2 regions of the Streptomyces sp. NPDC059355 genome follow, and region 1 is predicted to be linked to the other one. Evidence: riboswitches for the same ligand, from Rfam matches in the RefSeq annotation. Region 1 holds a riboswitch; the other holds the start of a gene.
The links. A riboswitch is a leader RNA that binds a small molecule or an ion and turns the genes downstream of it on or off. The one in region 1 is predicted to bind guanidine.

Region 1 (7,477 bases):
TCGATCTGGACAAGGACCGCAGCGGCTACACCGACGAGTCGTACTTCCGGGCCGAACTCGACAACATGGCCTTCGGCGCAAAGGTCTTCAGGCGCACGCAGTTCATCCAGTACGTGAACTTCTGGCCCGGGGAGTGGAACAACGACCACGGCTACATGGAGAGGACCTTCGAGTTCGCCAAGGCCCACGGAGTGGGTCTCGGCGGCCCCGACGTCCTGCCGAACCGCCAGGCGCAGATGGAGAACTCCTACCCCTTCTTCGAGCGGTACCGCGGAAAGCTCCGCATGGTGGCGATGGCGGTGCAGGAACCGGACTTCGAGTACACCAACCCCTCGACCGGCAAGCCGTACACCAAGGAGGAGTTCGTCGACTTCGGCGGCCGGCGCCTGGGCGCGGACGTGATGTTCTGGGCGACGAGCGCACCCTGGCTCCACCGGCCCGCGTCCTGACAGCGCTGCCCGCACCGCACCGCCCCGGTGATGCGCCGAGTGCGTCTCAGGCGAAGGGGGTCTTGTCGGGGCGGCAGACCGTGCCCGGGGGCGGGAGCGTCCCGTCGACGAAGTAGCGGCTCTCGTACGCGCTGATGCAGCTGCTGGCGTTGTTGAACAGGGCCGTGTGCCCGTACCCGTCGTTGGTGAGCAGGCGGGCGTCCGCCAGCTCCTTCGTCATGGCCTGGGCACCCGTATACGGCGTGGAGGGGTCGTAGCGGGTCCCGATCACGAGGACGGGGTGGGCGGTGGGCCTGTTCCACGGGCCGTCGTACCCGTCGGCGGACCGGGCGGGCCAGGTGGCGCACGGTTCTGCGGCCCAGGTCCAGAAGCGTCCGGCGTCGCCGCTCCGCCGGGCGCTGTCCTCCTCCAGGCCGTGGTAGACGGCGGGGTCGCTCGGGTTGGGGCTGTCGGAGCACCACACGGACGCCGCCTGCTCGTCGCCCAGGTACGGGTTCGGCTGAGCGACCGGGGGCGGCGGCGGGTACACCGGCGGCCCCGGAACGCGGCCCTGCGACAGCTCCTGGAGCCGCCGCGCGAGATCCGTCCAGCCGGGGTTGACGAGATAGAGGCTGTTCACCGTGTCGGCCACGGTCTTGGCGTACGTCCACGGGCCCACCGGACGCTCCCGGAGCCGCCGCATCAGCTGGTCGAACTTGTCGCGGGTGGCCTCCGGGCTGCCCGCGGAGAAGGCGCAGCGGGACGTGGGGGCGGATCCGCACAGGGCGAGGAACCGGTCCAGGGTGGCCGCCGCGGTGCGGTCGGAGCCCATGCGCAGCAGCGTCGTGGTGCGCGGCTCGCCCGGTGCGGCTCCGTTCGTCCAGGCCTGCGGGGCGATGTTGCTGTCGAGGACCATGGCCCGGACCTTGCCGGGGAAGAGATTGGCGTAGGTGGCGCCCAGGATCGTGCCGTAGGAGACGCCGAGGTAGTTGAGCTGCGGGTCGCCCACCGATCGGCGCAGCAATTCGAGGTCACGGGCGGTGTCGGCGGTCGACACGTGGCGCAGCAGGTCCGGGTCGCGCTTCTCGCAGCGCCGGCCGAGGTCCTCGTACGCGTCGATCCAGGCCTTCCGCTCCTTCTCGCCCACCGGGAAGCCGCCCGGCTTGGCGGCGGCCCAGGCGTCGGCCTCCCGGGTGTTGGCGAAGCAGTTCACCGCGGTGCTGTTGCCGATCCCGCGGGGGTCCCAGCTGACGATGTCGAACCGTTCGCGCAGTTCCCTGGGGAAGGCGTCGTAGTTCTGCGGCACCTGCACGGTCCCCGGTCCCCCGGGGCCTCCCGGGTTCACGAACAGGGTGCCGATGCGCTTCCCGGGATCGGTGGCCTGCCGGCGGACGACCGCGAGGTCGATGGTGCGGCCCGCGGGGGCGGAGTGGTCGAGCGGCACCTTGGCCGTGGCGCAGTCGTACGGGCTGCCGGGCTTGCAGGGGCTCCAGTCCAGCCGCGGAACGGTCACCGAAGGTGACGTCGGAGCCGGTGGCGGTGACGGAGCCCTCTGCGCGGCGGTGGCGAGTCCGGGCGCGGTGAGCAGCGCGGAGCAGGCCAGCGTCGCGGCCACGGCTGCCGCGCGCCGGCGGTGGCCGGATGTGGCACCTGGTACGGACATGATCCGCCCTCCTCCGTTGCGTCGAGGGCACTGTCCGGCGGCCGATGCCGCCGCACCGGTACACACAGTTCTGTTACCACCAAACCGCGATTCGGCGGCGCGCGCCAGGGGTGCCCGGTCGTGTGGCCCGCTGTCGGCCGTGCGGCTGCGCGGGCGGATCCCGCCGCTCTAACTCCAACCTGTGTTGTTCATAGAATGGCCGGATGAAGGACATCGATGCGATCGCGGTGTTGCAGGATCCGGTGCGGCGTCGTCTGTACGAATACGTGGCGGCGCAGGGCCGTGAAGTCGGCCGCAACGAGGCCGCCGAGGCGGCCGGGGTGGCGCGCACGCTCGCCGCGCACCACCTGGACAAGCTGGCCGAAGCCGGGCTGCTGGAGAGCGGCAGCCGTCGCCTGACGGGCCGCTCGGGGCCGGGCGCGGGCCGTCCCGCGAAGGTGTACACGCGGGCGCTGACCGAGCGGTCGGTATCGCTGCCCGCCCGTGACTACCGCACCGCCGCCGCATTGCTCGCCGAGGCCGCCGAGGAGGCAGGACTCGATGCCGGACTCCGTGCCGCCGCGAGCCGCCGGGGTGAGGCCCTGCGCGGGTCGACCGCACCCTGCGCCGGCCTCGAAGGGGCCATGGAGGTGCTGGCCGCCCGTGGCTATGAACCGTATCTGGCGGACGCCGGGAGCCCCCGTGGCGCCGAGGGCCCCGAGGGGGAGGCCGGGGCGCCCGGATCCGTCGTCCGCATGCGCAACTGCCCCTTCCACGCCCTCGCGGAACACTTCCCGCCGCTCGTCTGCGGCATGAACCTCGCACTGCTGGAGGGACTGCTCGGCACCGACGGCCCTGTCCGGGCCCGCATGGACGCCCGGCCGGGGGAGTGCTGCGTGGTGGTCGAGGCTTCTAAAAACAATAATGATTGACATAGAAATGAGGGCCGTGCTGGGATGAGGACATGACCGCATCCCAGCACGGCCCGCGCGCCGCCCACCTCGCCCAGCTGAACGTCGCCACGCTCCGGCACCCGCTCGACGACCCGCGCATGGCGCCGTTCGTGGAGCTGCTCGATCCGGTCAACGCCGCCGCCGATGGCACGCCGGGGTTCGTGTGGCGGCTGGTGGAGGAAGGGGCGGCCGATGCCACGGAGCTGCGGCCGGCGGGCGAGGACGTCATCGTCAACATGTCCGTGTGGGAGACCCGGGAGGCGCTGTGGGACTTCGCCTACCGCAGCGGGCACTTGGAGGTGATGCGGCGGCGTCGTGAGTGGTTCGCACGGCATGTCGAAGCACACCTGGTCCTGTGGTGGGTGCCTGCCGGTCACCTTCCGACCGTCGACGAGGCGCTGGAGCGGCTCGCGGACCTTCGGGCGCACGGGCCGTCCCCGCGGGCGTTCACCTTCGTCTCCTCCTTCACCGCTGCCGAGGCTGCCCGGTACACGCTCCTCAGGTGACCGGGGCGAGCAGCCGGTCGGCGACCGCCGCCGCGATGGGCAGGTCCGTCTCGGACTCGTACCAGGAGAACCCCGGCGACGGGTTGACCTCGAAGCAGGCGATCCGCCCGTCCGGGAGGAGTTCCAGGTCCACGCCCGCGAAGGGCAGCCCCGGATCGGCGGCCAGAGCGACACGGCGTTCGGCGATGTCGTCGTCGAGGCGGTGGGCGTGCAGCCGTGCGTCGACTCCCGCTTGGGCCCGGGCGTAGCGGTAGTCGACCGCGGTGGAGTCGACGCGGACGGCGAACGTCCGATCGCCGACCACGTGGACCCGTACGTCCGGGCCGGCGAGGCGCTCCTGGAACTGGACCGGGCACCACCGAAGGCGTTCCAGGCGGCTCGTGTCGCGGACCGGTTCGAAGGCCGTCACCAGGGACCGGATGCCGCCGGCGGACTTGTACACCGCCCCGCGGTGCAGGTCCACGAAGCCGAGGACCTCGTCCGGGTCGTCGTCGGAGACCAGGGCCGCCGGGCTGTAGAACCCGTGACGGGCGATGAGCTGGGCCTGTAGGGCTTGGACGTGTTGGAGGCCATGGCCGACAGCGGGTTCGCGATCCGGCGGCCGCCCATGGCGCGCGCCACCTCGGTGGAGCTCAGGAGCGTGTCGGGCGGCGCGCAGCAGGGCGCCGAACTCCCCCTGCGGAGCAACGCCCGTGTCGATCGGACTGGGCTGCACCATCCGGTCGCCGATCTGGAACGTCGAGTCGACGCACGCGACATGGAAGTTGGTGAGGGCGGCCTCGGCCTGGGACGCCCGTGGGACTCCGGACGGCAGGCTGGTGCCGGCGGTCGATGTCGACCCGGACGCCGAGGTCCCGGCCGAACTGCGCGTCCCGGACGTCGAGGGACTGCCGCTGGTGGTCGAGAAACGCCGGTACGACCCGCAGTAGGCGACGGCGAAGGCCCCCGGCAGGGGGCTTGCCGTGCCTGCTCGGCGTGACCGGTCACGTCCGCCAGTAGGTACCCGACCGGGAGTCGACGTGGACGAGATGCCGGCCGACGCGCACCACGTGGTAGCCGGCACCGGCCCATGAGCCGGTGTCGCCGTCGCCGGCCGGCAGCGGGGTCCAGATCTCCAGGAAGGTGCTGCCGTCCGTGTTGGTGCCGCGCTCGACGAGGTTCGCACCCTCCCACCGGAAGGTGCCCGTGTCCTCGCCGGGCTCGCCCTCCAGGTGGTGGAAGTGGACCCGGGAGCCGTCGAAGGACGTGACGCCGGCGAAGCCCCGGCTGTCGGCGAAGTACGGACCGGCCTGCAGCCACACCACTTCGCGGTCTTCGACCAGCGGACCGCCGTTGCGGCTGATGCCGCGCCGCAGCCACGCCCCCCGCTCGGGCACCGGGACGCCCTGCCCGTCCTCCGGCGCGAGGCTCCCGGGCGTATCCGTCGGCTCAGCCATCGGCGGCGGTGTCGTCAACGGCCCGCAGAGAGAGCTCGATGTTCCCGCGGATGGCCTGTGAGTAGGGGCAGACCGCGTCCGCCCGGTGGAGCAGGGGCAGCAGGTCGGCCGCGTTCCACCCCGCCAGGGAGCCCGTGAGGCCGACCGCGAGACCGTAGCCCGCGGGCGTGTCCGTCGTACCGAGCCGTACCTCGCACGCGACGCGCGCGGCCGAGGCGTCCGCCCCGAACTCGGCTGCGACCTCGGCGAGCGCGGACGTGAAACAGGCGGCGAACCCTGCTGCGAACAACTGCTCGGGGTTGGTGGTACCGGGCGTCTTCTTGAGCGGCGGGGCCAGACGGACGCCGAGGCGCCCGTCATCGGAGAGCACCGATCCGGTACGGCCCCCGACGGCGTGGGCGGTCGTCCGGTAGAGGGTGCGGGTCAGCGGCACGGTCATGTGGTCAGCCCATCTGTACGACGAGGGAACGCCACCCGGGGCCGGACAGCGCTAGGGCGTCTGCCGGTGGGGCAGTGCCTGGCGCGTCGTCGTGCATGACCGGGTACGGCGCGTCTCGTCCGGGGCCTGGGGACCGGGCCACCGGATAATCTAGCAACGGGAGCGGGCCCGCCGGGACGCCCACCTGCGGTGACCCTCCTCACCCCCGTGGACCTGACAGGTCCTCCCGGACTTGACCGGCTCTGGAAGTGCACCGGGACGGCCGGGTCGCCGCTGAATACGGTGCCCGAGTCGCACGCCATCAACGTGCGGTTCGGGGGGTCGAGCAAAGCCACCCCTGTCGATCCACGACAGTCACAGGGAGCAGAAGTGAACCGCAGGAAGTTGTCGATGGTGTCGATGTGCGCCGCACTCGCCGTCACGGGCGCGACCGCGCTGACCGGCTGCAACAAGGACAGCGGCGCCGCCGGCGTCGCCGCCGACGGAAAGGCGATCTACAAGATCGGTTTCCAGGGCCCGCTCACGGGCGAGAGCTCCGCCATCGGCGTGAACATGGAGAACGGCGTCAAGCTGGCCGTCAAGCAGGCCAACGCCCGGGGCGACCTGGCCTTCCACGTGGAGTACGCGGCATCCGACGACGCCGGCTCCCCGGACCAGTCCCCGGCCGCGGCGCAGAAGCTCATCGACGACGAGAGCGTCCTCGGCCTGGTCGGCCCCGCCTTCTCCGGCGCGGCCAAGGCCTCGGGCCGGCTGTACTCGGAGGCCGGCCTGGTCTCCGTCTCCCACGCCAGCAACCCGAGCCTGCCCGAGCTCGGCTTCCGCTCCTTCGTGCGTTCCGTCCCGAACGACAACGCCCAGGGCGGCGCCATGGTCACGTACTTCACCAAGCAGCTGGGGACCAAGAAGGTCTACCTCGTCGACGACAAGAGCGAGTACGGCGTCGGCCTTTCCAAGGTCGCCGAGAAGCAGCTCAAGGAAGCCGGTGTCGAGGTCGTCAAGGCCAGCGTCCCCTCGAAGACCCCCGACTACACCGCTGCCGCCACGGCCGTGAAGCACTCCGGCGCCGACGCGCTGATCTACAACGGGCTCTACTCGGACGCGGCGCCGTTCGCCAAGAAGCTCAAGGATATAGGCTTCGACAAGCCGAAGATCGCCAGCGACGGGACGTACGACAAGAAGTTCACCGAGCTGGCCGGCGACGCGGCCGAGGGCTGGCTGCTGACCTGCCAGTGCCTGGACGCCAACGTCGACCCGGGCACCAAGCAGTTCGCCGAGGACTACAAGACGGAGTACAAGGCCCCGCCCGGCCTGTACGCGGCCGAGTCCTACGACGCCACCAACCTCATCATCGAGCAGATCAAGGCGCTCGGCGGCGGCGACGGCGGAGACGTGCGGCGCGAGGCCGTCCTGGAGAAGGTGAAGAAGGCCCACTACAAGGGCCTCACGCGGCAGTTCTCGTTCAAGGAGAACGGCGAGTTCGCCGGCAACGGCATCTACCTCAGCGAGGTCAAGGGCGGCCGGATCACCCTCAAGGGCAACGTCGACACGCTGGTGAGCGCGGGCTGACGAGCGATGACACTCCTGGAATTCCGCGACTACCTGGTCCCGGGCCTCGCGCTCGGCGCGCTGTACTCCGTGATCGCCATCGGCTACACCCTGGTCTACGGCGTGCTCAAGCTGATCAACTTCGCCCACAGCGAGGTGTTCATGCTGGGCGGCTTCGGAGCGCTGATCGTGCTCACCGAGGTCGCCCCCGGCCACCCCTCCGGGCTGGTGTCGGTCCTGCTCGTCCTCCTCGGCCTGGTCGTCTCCGGCCTGGTCGGGGCGGGCACCGCCTTCGGTCTGGAGAAGGTCGCCTACCGGCCGCTGCGCAAGCGCAACGCGCCCGCGCTGATCTTCCTGATCAGTGCCATCGGCGCCTCGTTCTTCCTCTACAACCTCGCGGGCAAGCTCTTCGGGCGCGACCCCAAGGCCATGCCCGCGCTCTTCGACAACGGCGTGCTCTTCCACGTTCTCGGAGCACCGGTCGACGTCGTCAAGCTGCTGCTGATCGTCGCCGCGCTGGTGATGATC
Region 2 (7,477 bases), on a different contig from region 1:
CGCTTCGCTCAGCGTCCGCGACGTGCTCGCCGCCTCCGCGAGGCGTTCCTTCGTGTACGGGCTGATCGGCATCCCGCCCCCTCCCTGTCCGGCCGCGTGTGCGGCTCTCGTACGGAGCAACGGGGCGATGGACGGTCGGTTACGGGCCGTCTCGTCCGATAAGCGGAGCGGCCCGCACCGGGAGGGTGCGGGCCGCTGTCGGGGAGCCGGGGGTCCGTCAGATGGCCAGGTCCTTGATGATCTTGGCTACGTGGCCCGTGGCCTTGACGTTGTAGAGGGCTCGTTCGACCTTGCCCTCCTCGTCCACGATCACCGTGGAGCGGATGACGCCCGTCACCGTCTTGCCGTACAGCTTCTTCTCGCCGTACGCGCCGTAGGCCTCCAGGACCTGCTTGTCCGGGTCGCCGACCAGGGTGACCTTCAGGTGCTCCTTCTCGCGGAACTTCGCCAGCTTCTCCGGCTTGTCCGGGGACACGCCGATCACGTCGTAGCCGGCCTCGGCCAGCACCGACAGGTTGTCCGTGAAATCGCAGGCCTGCTTCGTGCAACCCGGCGTCAGCGCCGCCGGGTAGAAGTACACGATCACCTTGCGGCCCTTGTGGTCGGCGAGCGAGACCTCGTTGCCGTCCGCGTCGGGCAGGGTGAAGGCGGGGGCGGTGTCGCCCGGCTGGAGTCGCTCGCTCATGTCAACAGTCTCCTCGGGAGGGGATCGGTACGGTCCGAGACTAAGCTGACAGACTGTTCATGGTGGGCTACGCCCCCTATCCGACCCGACGACGACGGAGGCAGCGCGGTGCCCGAAGCCAGGACCCCCGCACAGATCGAGGCGGACATCGTCCGCCGCCGCGAGGAGCTCGCCGAGACGCTCGACGAGATCGGCGTGCGCCTGCACCCGACGACGATCATCGGGGACGCGAAGGCCAGGGTCGTCTCGACCGTGGACCACACCGCCGGGCGGGCCGTCGTCGCCGTGAACCGTCTCCTGACGGACGTACGGGACGGCCTGCGCCACGAGGACGGCGCCCCGCGCTACGAGCGGATCGCGCCCGTCGCACTGCTCGCGGCCGGTGTGATCGGCCTGCTCGTGGTGTCGGCGCGGCGCAAGCGCTGATGACCCTGCGGCGCACGGGCCGGGCGCGGGCGGGTAGGTTCGTGACGTGAGCGACGACACCAAGACCACCACCCACGACAAGCTGCCCATCCGCATGCTGCACGACCGTGTGCTCGTGAAGTCCGACTCGCCGGAGGGTGAGCGGCGCTCGGGCGGCGGCATCCTGATCCCGGCGACCGCTGCCGTGGGCAAGCGGCTGGCCTGGGCCGAGGTGGTCGCGGTCGGGCAGAACGTACGCAGTGTGGAGCCGGGCGACCGGGTGCTGTACGACCCGGAGGACCGGGCCGAGGTCGAGGTGCGGGGTGCCACGTACGTGCTGATGCGCGAGCGGGACCTGCACGCCGTGGCCGCGGAGCGGTTGGAGGGGTCCAAGGACTCCACCGGGCTCTACCTGTAGGCGAGCGGTCTGTAGGCGAGCGATCTTCGAGCGGGCGATCTGCGAGCAGGCGTCGAAGGGCCGGTGACCGGTGTCACCGGCCCTTTCGCACGGGCTTTGCTACGGTGGTGGGGAACCCCCGACGAGACGCGCCGTACCGGGTAGCTGTTGCTGGACGACAAGACGACGCACCCCGTTCGCTCTCGTTTCCGGAGGTGCCCGTCATGGCCTGGGTTCTGCTTCTCGTCGCCGGTCTGCTCGAAGTCGGCTGGTCGATCGGTATGAAGTTCACGGAGGGCTTCACGCGGCTGTGGCCCAGCGTGTTCACCGGTGCCGGGATCGTCGCCAGCATGGTGCTGCTCTCGTACGCCGCCAAGACCCTGCCCATCGGTACCGCGTACGGCGTATGGGTGGGCATCGGCGCGGCCGGCGCCGCGGTGCTCGGGATGGCGGTGCTGGGTGAGCCCGTCACCGCCGCCCGCATCTTCTTCATCTGCCTGCTGCTGGTCGCCGTGGTGGGGCTGAAGGCGACCTCCGGTCACTGATCCCCGCCCCCTTCCGGGGCGGCTACTCCAGGTACTCCGACGACGGGCGGCTGCGCAGGCCGCCCGTCGCGCCGCCCGGGGTGCCTGCCGTCGAGCCCGTCGTGGCGCCCCCGGTCGTCCCCGTACTCGTTCCGGCGGAGGTGCCCGCGTCGCTCTGGCCCCCTGTGGTGTCGTCCTCCGGGGTCTGGCCCCCGGTGGTCTGCCCCTGGTTCTGGCCCTGGCTCTGCCCCTGGCTGCGGCCGCCCTGGCCCTGGCCGCCGGTGGGCGGCGTCGGCCGGCCCGGGCGGTTCGGCCTGCTCGGCGGGGCCGGGGATTGCGGGGTGCTCTCGTCCTCCGACGGCTCCGGGCTGCTCGGGACGAACGGCGGCGGGGACGGGGCCGCGCCCGGCTGGAGATCGAGGTCGAAGTCCAGGGGGTCGCTGTTCTCCAGGGCCGCCTTCGTGTACTGCGCCCAGATCCGCGCCGGGTACCCGCCGCCCCCGATCCGGGCCTCGCCGAGTGCCCCGTACAGGGATTCCAGGGCGCCCGTATCGGGGTCCTGGCCCATCATCGAGACGACCGTGACCAGGTCCGGGGTGTAGGCGGCGAACCAGGCGGAGCGGTCCAGTTCGCCGGTGCCCGTCTTGCCGGCGGCCGGGTGCCCGGCGGCGAGGGCCGCCGTACCGGTGCCGTTGTCGACGACGCTGACCAGCATGGACGTGGTGGTGTCGGCGGCTTCGCGGCTGATGGCCTGCTTCGGGGTGCGGTCGGGCAGGTGGACGTCGTCGTCGCCCTTCTCGATCTTCTCGACGAGGGTGTAGGGGGTGTGGCGGCCGTGGTCGGCGAGGGTCGCGTAGGCCTGGGTCATGTCCAGGACGCTGGCCTGCATGGTGCCCAGCGCCATGGCCGGACCGGCGTCGAAGTTCGGGGTGTCCTCGGGGATGCCGAGGCCGATCGCGGTCCGCTTGACCTTGGCGGTGCCGACGTCGACGACCATCTGCGCGAAGACGGCGTTGACGGAGAGGTCGGTGGCGGTGTTGACGGTGATGTTCCCGTACGAGATCTGCCCCTCGTTCTCGGGGGCGTACGGGGTCCTGGTGCCGACCACGCGGCGCTTGTTGTCGCCGTTGTAGAGGGTGTTGGGGGTGATCAGGCGGCCGTCCTGGGTGCGGGAGTCGTTCTCGACGGCGGACGCGAACACGAACGGCTTGAAGGTGGAGGCCACCTGGTAGTCGTGCCGGGTCGCGTTGTTGACGTACTGCTTGGTGTAGTCGATGCCCCCGTACATGGCGACGACCTTGCCGGTGGCCGGGTCGATGGAGACCCCGCCGGCCCGTACGACCCGGTCGGCCTTGTTCTTCTCCGGGTCGAGCTTGCTGACCATCGTCTCGTCGACGGCCTCGACGAAGGCGTTCTGCCGGCGCTTGTCGATGGTCGTGGTGATGCGGTAGCCGCCCTCGGCGAGGGTCTTCTCGTCGAGGATCTTGTGATCGACGATGTAGTCCTTCACGGCCTCGACGAGATAGCCGCGCTGGCCCGAGAGCCCGGCGGCCGGGCGGACCTTGCCGGGCTCGGGGAAGCGGATGGCGGCCCGCTCGGCCGCGGGCAGCCACTGCTTCTTGACCATGCCGTCGAGGACGTAGTTCCAGCGGGCGAGCGCGCGCTCGCGGCTCTGGGGGTGGGCGACGACGTCGAAGGCGCTGGGAGAGTTGAGGAGGGTGGCGAGGTACGCGCCCTCGGCGGTGGTGAGTTTGTCGACGTCCTTGCCGTAGTAGGCCTGGGCGGCGGCCTGGATGCCGTACGCGTTGCGGCCGAAGTAGCTGGTGTTGAGGTACCCCTCCAGGATGTAGTCCTTCGACTTCTCGCGACCGAGCTTGATCGCGATGAAGAACTCCTTGACCTTGCGCTTGATGGTCTGTTCCTGGCCCAGGTAGTAGTTCTTGACGTACTGCTGGGTGATGGTGGAGCCGGACTGGGTGCCCTTGCCGGTCGCCGTGTTCCAGGCGGCGCGGACCATGGCCTTGGGGTCGACGGCCCGCTCGGAGTGGAAGTCCCGGTCCTCCGCGGCCAGTACGGCCTCCTGGACCGTGCGGGGGATCTGCGAGAGCGGGACGTTGACGCGGTTGACCTCGCCGTCGCGGGCGAGCTGGGAGCCGTCGGCGTACAGGTAGAGATTGGACTGGGCGGTCGCGGCGGCGTTGGCGGGCGGGATGTGGACCAGCAGGTAGCCGGCGACGAACGCGCCGACGATCAGCAAGCCGAGCAGCACGACGGTGGCGAGGACCATGCGCCAGGTGGGGACGAGGCGGCGCCAGCCGGTCCGCTTCCGGTTGCGCTCGGCCTTCTTGGCGGCTCGGCGGGCCTGCCGGTCGCCCGCCGGCTTCTGCGCGTTCTGTGATGGCGGCTGCTGGCCTGCCGGCTGCCGCCCCGCCGGCTGCCGCCCCGGCCGCTGTTGCCCTGCGGGGATGTCCGGGTCACGAGGGGTCCAGCCCGGTGGTGGTGACTGGTCGCTCATCGCCAGGACTCCTCGACGCCGTACGAAATATCCACATCTGTACCTCATGCTGTCTACCCGATGGCCGCTCATTCCGCGTCGGACGGGCGTAAATCGGTCGCGTGGATCGCCCCTCCGCACTAAGCTCGCGCGCTTTGGCCGACGTAGGAACGACCGGGAAATCGGAGGGATACGGTGCGCCAGGGAACGGCTCGCGGGATACCGCACGGAACGCCTCGCGGAACGGTTCGCGGGACCGCGCGCGCAGCCGCGCGCGGAGCGCGGCTCTATCCGGCCGTCGCGGCCGGCGGGTTCAGGCGCTACGCCACCTACGGGACGGCGACGGCGGCCGGGGTGTTCACCAACACCGTCTTCGGCTTCGTCCTCGCGTACACGTACGTCGCGTTGTGGGACGAGCGGCCCGGGCTGGGCGGCTACGACCAGGCGCAGGCGCTGACGTTCGTCTGGGTGAGCCAGGCGCTGCTCGCCGCGGGCGCGCTCATCGGCGGCGGCTTCCAGGAGGAGATGCAGGAGCGCATCCGTACGGGTGACATCGCCGTCGACCTGTACCGGCCGGCCGATCTCCAGATGTGGTGGCTCGCCGCCGATCTGGGGAGGGCCGGCTTCCAGTTGCTCGGGCGCGGGGTGGTGCCGCTGCTCGCGGGGGCGCTGGCCTTCCAACTGGCCCTGCCCGCCGACCCGCTGCGCTGGCTGCTGTTCCTGGTGTCCGTCGTTCTCGCGCTGCTCGTCAGCTTCGGGGTGCGGTACCTGCTGGGGCTGGCCGCGTTCTGGCTGATGGACGGGGCGGGGATCAATCTGGTGGCCGTCGTCGCCACGGTCTTCTTCTCCGGGATGCTGCTGCCGCTGACGGTGTTCCCGGGCGGCTTCGGGGAGTTCGTCCGCGTCCTGCCGTGGGCGGCGATCATCCAGGTGCCGCTGGACGTGCTGATGGGCGTGCACGCCGGCGCCGGGGGCGCGGTGCGGGCGCTGGCCTTCCAGTCGGTGTGGGCGCTCGTACTGCTGGGCGCGGGGCGGCTGTTGCAGTCGGCCGCGACACGGAAGGTGGTCGTCCAGGGTGGCTGAGGCGGAAGCGGTCGAGAGTGCGGTGGCACCGGCGCGGTCCGGGCAACCGAAGGGCGTACTCGTACTGCCCCTGCTGCCGGTGCGGATCCGGGCCGTCGAGGGGCTGCGCGGCTACGGGCTGATCGTGGCGATGTGGGTCCGGTCGACGATGGCGTACCGGACGTCGTTCTTCCTCTCCACCTTCGGGAACGCGGCGATCACGCTGCTCGACTTCGTCGCGATCTGGATCATGTTCTCGCACGTGGACGTGCTGGGCGGCTTCACGCTGCCCGAGATCGCCCTCCTGTACGGGTCCTCCTCGGCCTCCCTGGGGCTGGCGGACCTCCTCCTCGGCAATACGGACCGGATCGGCGTCCGGATCCGCGACGGTTCGCTCGACACCATGCTGGTGCGCCCGGTCCCGGTGCTCGCGCAGGTCGCGGCCGACCGCTTCGCGCTGCGCCGGGTGGGGCGGATCGGGCAGGGGCTGGCGGTGCTGGTCTGGGCGGTCTCGGAGCTGGACGTGGAGTGGACGGCCGGGAAGGTGCTGCTGGTGCCCGTCATGGTGCTGGCCGGGGCGGCGATCTTCGGGGCGGTGATGGTGGCCGGGGCGGCGTTCCAGTTCGTCGCCGGGGACGCGGCGGAGGTGCAGAACTCCTTCACGTACGGGGGGAACACGATGCTCCAGTACCCGCCGACGGTGTTCGCGAAGGACCTGCTGCGCGGGGTCACGTTCATCGTGCCGCTGGCCTTCGTGAACTGGCTGCCGGCGCTGTACGTGCTGGGGCGGCCGTATCCGCTGGGGCTGCCGGGGTGGGTGGCGTTCGTGAGCCCGCTGGTGGCGGTGGTGGTGTTCGTACCCGCGTCGCTGGCTTGGCGCGCGGGACTTCGTTCGTACCGGAGTACGGGGAGCTGAGGGTGAGCGGCGTGGAAGGCGTGGAAGGCGTGGAGGGCGTGGGCGGGGATGTGCTGATCGAGCTGGACGGGGTCGAGAAGGTCTTCGACGTACGGCGCCGGGTGGGTCTGATGCGCCGGGAGAAACGGCAGGTCAGGGCCGTGGACGGGATCAGCTTCGAGGTGGCGCGGGGGGAGGTGGTCGGCTACATCGGGCCCAACGGCGCCGGGAAGTCGACGACGATCAAGATGCTGACCGGCATCCTCACCCCGAGCGGCGGCCGGCTGCGGGTCGCCGGCATCGACCCGGCGCGGGAGCGGATGCGGCTGGCGCACCGGATCGGGGTGGTGTTCGGGCAGCGGACCACGCTGTGGTGGGACCTGCCGCTGAAGGACTCGTACGGGCTGATGCGGCGGATGTACCGGATCCCGCGGGCGCGGTTCGAGGAGAACCTGGAGCGGTGCGTGGACCGGCTCGACCTGGCCGAGCTGCTGGACGTACCGGTACGGCAGCTGTCGCTGGGGCAGCGGATGCGCGGGGACATCGCGGCGGCGCTGCTGCACGACCCCGACGTGCTGTACCTGGACGAGCCGACGATCGGGCTCGACGTGGTGAGCAAGGCGAAGGTACGGGCCTTCCTGCGGCAGCTCAACGCGGAGCTCGGCACGACCGTGCTGCTCACGACGCACGACCTCCAGGACATCGAGCAGCTGTGCGAGCGGGTGATGGTGATCGACCAAGGGCGCCTGATGTACGACGGGGCACTGGCCGGCCTGCACTCGATGGGGGAGGGCGGCGGCGAGCGCACGCTGGTGGTGGACCTGGAGCGGGAGCTTCCGGAGATCAGCGTGGAGGGGGCGCGGGTGGTGAAGGTGGACGGGCCGCGGCAGTGGCTGGCGTTCCCGGCGGGGGCCTCGGCAGCGCCGCTGGTGGCGGAGGTGGCGGCGCGGTATCCGCTGCTGGACCTGTCGGTGCGGGAGCCGGACATCGAGGACGTGATCGCGCGGATGTACGA

Region 2: linked by a shared signal. The riboswitch ahead of ACFXGI_RS19430 (multidrug efflux SMR transporter) and the one ahead of ACFXGI_RS16755 (Ohr family peroxiredoxin) in region 1 are both predicted to bind guanidine.

The regions. Positions count from the first base shown of each region.
Region 1 is NZ_JBHYXN010000015.1:68,279-75,755, reverse strand. It holds gene ACFXGI_RS16790 (hypothetical protein) at 1-449, shown strand, start outside; gene ACFXGI_RS16785 (alpha/beta fold hydrolase) at 496-2,091, opposite strand; gene ACFXGI_RS16780 (helix-turn-helix transcriptional regulator) at 2,295-3,002, shown strand; gene ACFXGI_RS16775 (DUF3291 domain-containing protein) at 3,035-3,529, shown strand; gene ACFXGI_RS16770 (RimK family alpha-L-glutamate ligase) at 3,522-4,247, opposite strand; gene ACFXGI_RS16765 (hypothetical protein) at 4,222-4,458, shown strand; gene ACFXGI_RS16760 (hypothetical protein) at 4,513-4,965, opposite strand; gene ACFXGI_RS16755 (Ohr family peroxiredoxin) at 4,958-5,404, opposite strand; guanidine-III (ykkC-III) riboswitch at 5,485-5,548, opposite strand; gene ACFXGI_RS16750 (branched-chain amino acid ABC transporter substrate-binding protein) at 5,774-6,970, shown strand; gene ACFXGI_RS16745 (branched-chain amino acid ABC transporter permease) at 6,977-7,477, shown strand, end outside.
Region 2 is NZ_JBHYXN010000019.1:25,638-33,114, forward strand. It holds gene ACFXGI_RS19410 (HNH endonuclease signature motif containing protein) at 1-72, opposite strand, end outside; gene bcp (thioredoxin-dependent thiol peroxidase) at 218-685, opposite strand; gene ACFXGI_RS19420 (DUF3618 domain-containing protein) at 794-1,111, shown strand; gene ACFXGI_RS19425 (co-chaperone GroES) at 1,206-1,508, shown strand; guanidine-III (ykkC-III) riboswitch at 1,602-1,680, shown strand; gene ACFXGI_RS19430 (multidrug efflux SMR transporter) at 1,712-2,032, shown strand; gene ACFXGI_RS19435 (transglycosylase domain-containing protein) at 2,055-4,526, opposite strand; gene ACFXGI_RS19440 (ABC transporter permease) at 4,725-5,588, shown strand; gene ACFXGI_RS19445 (ABC transporter permease) at 5,581-6,483, shown strand; gene ACFXGI_RS19450 (ATP-binding cassette domain-containing protein) at 6,486-7,477, shown strand, end outside.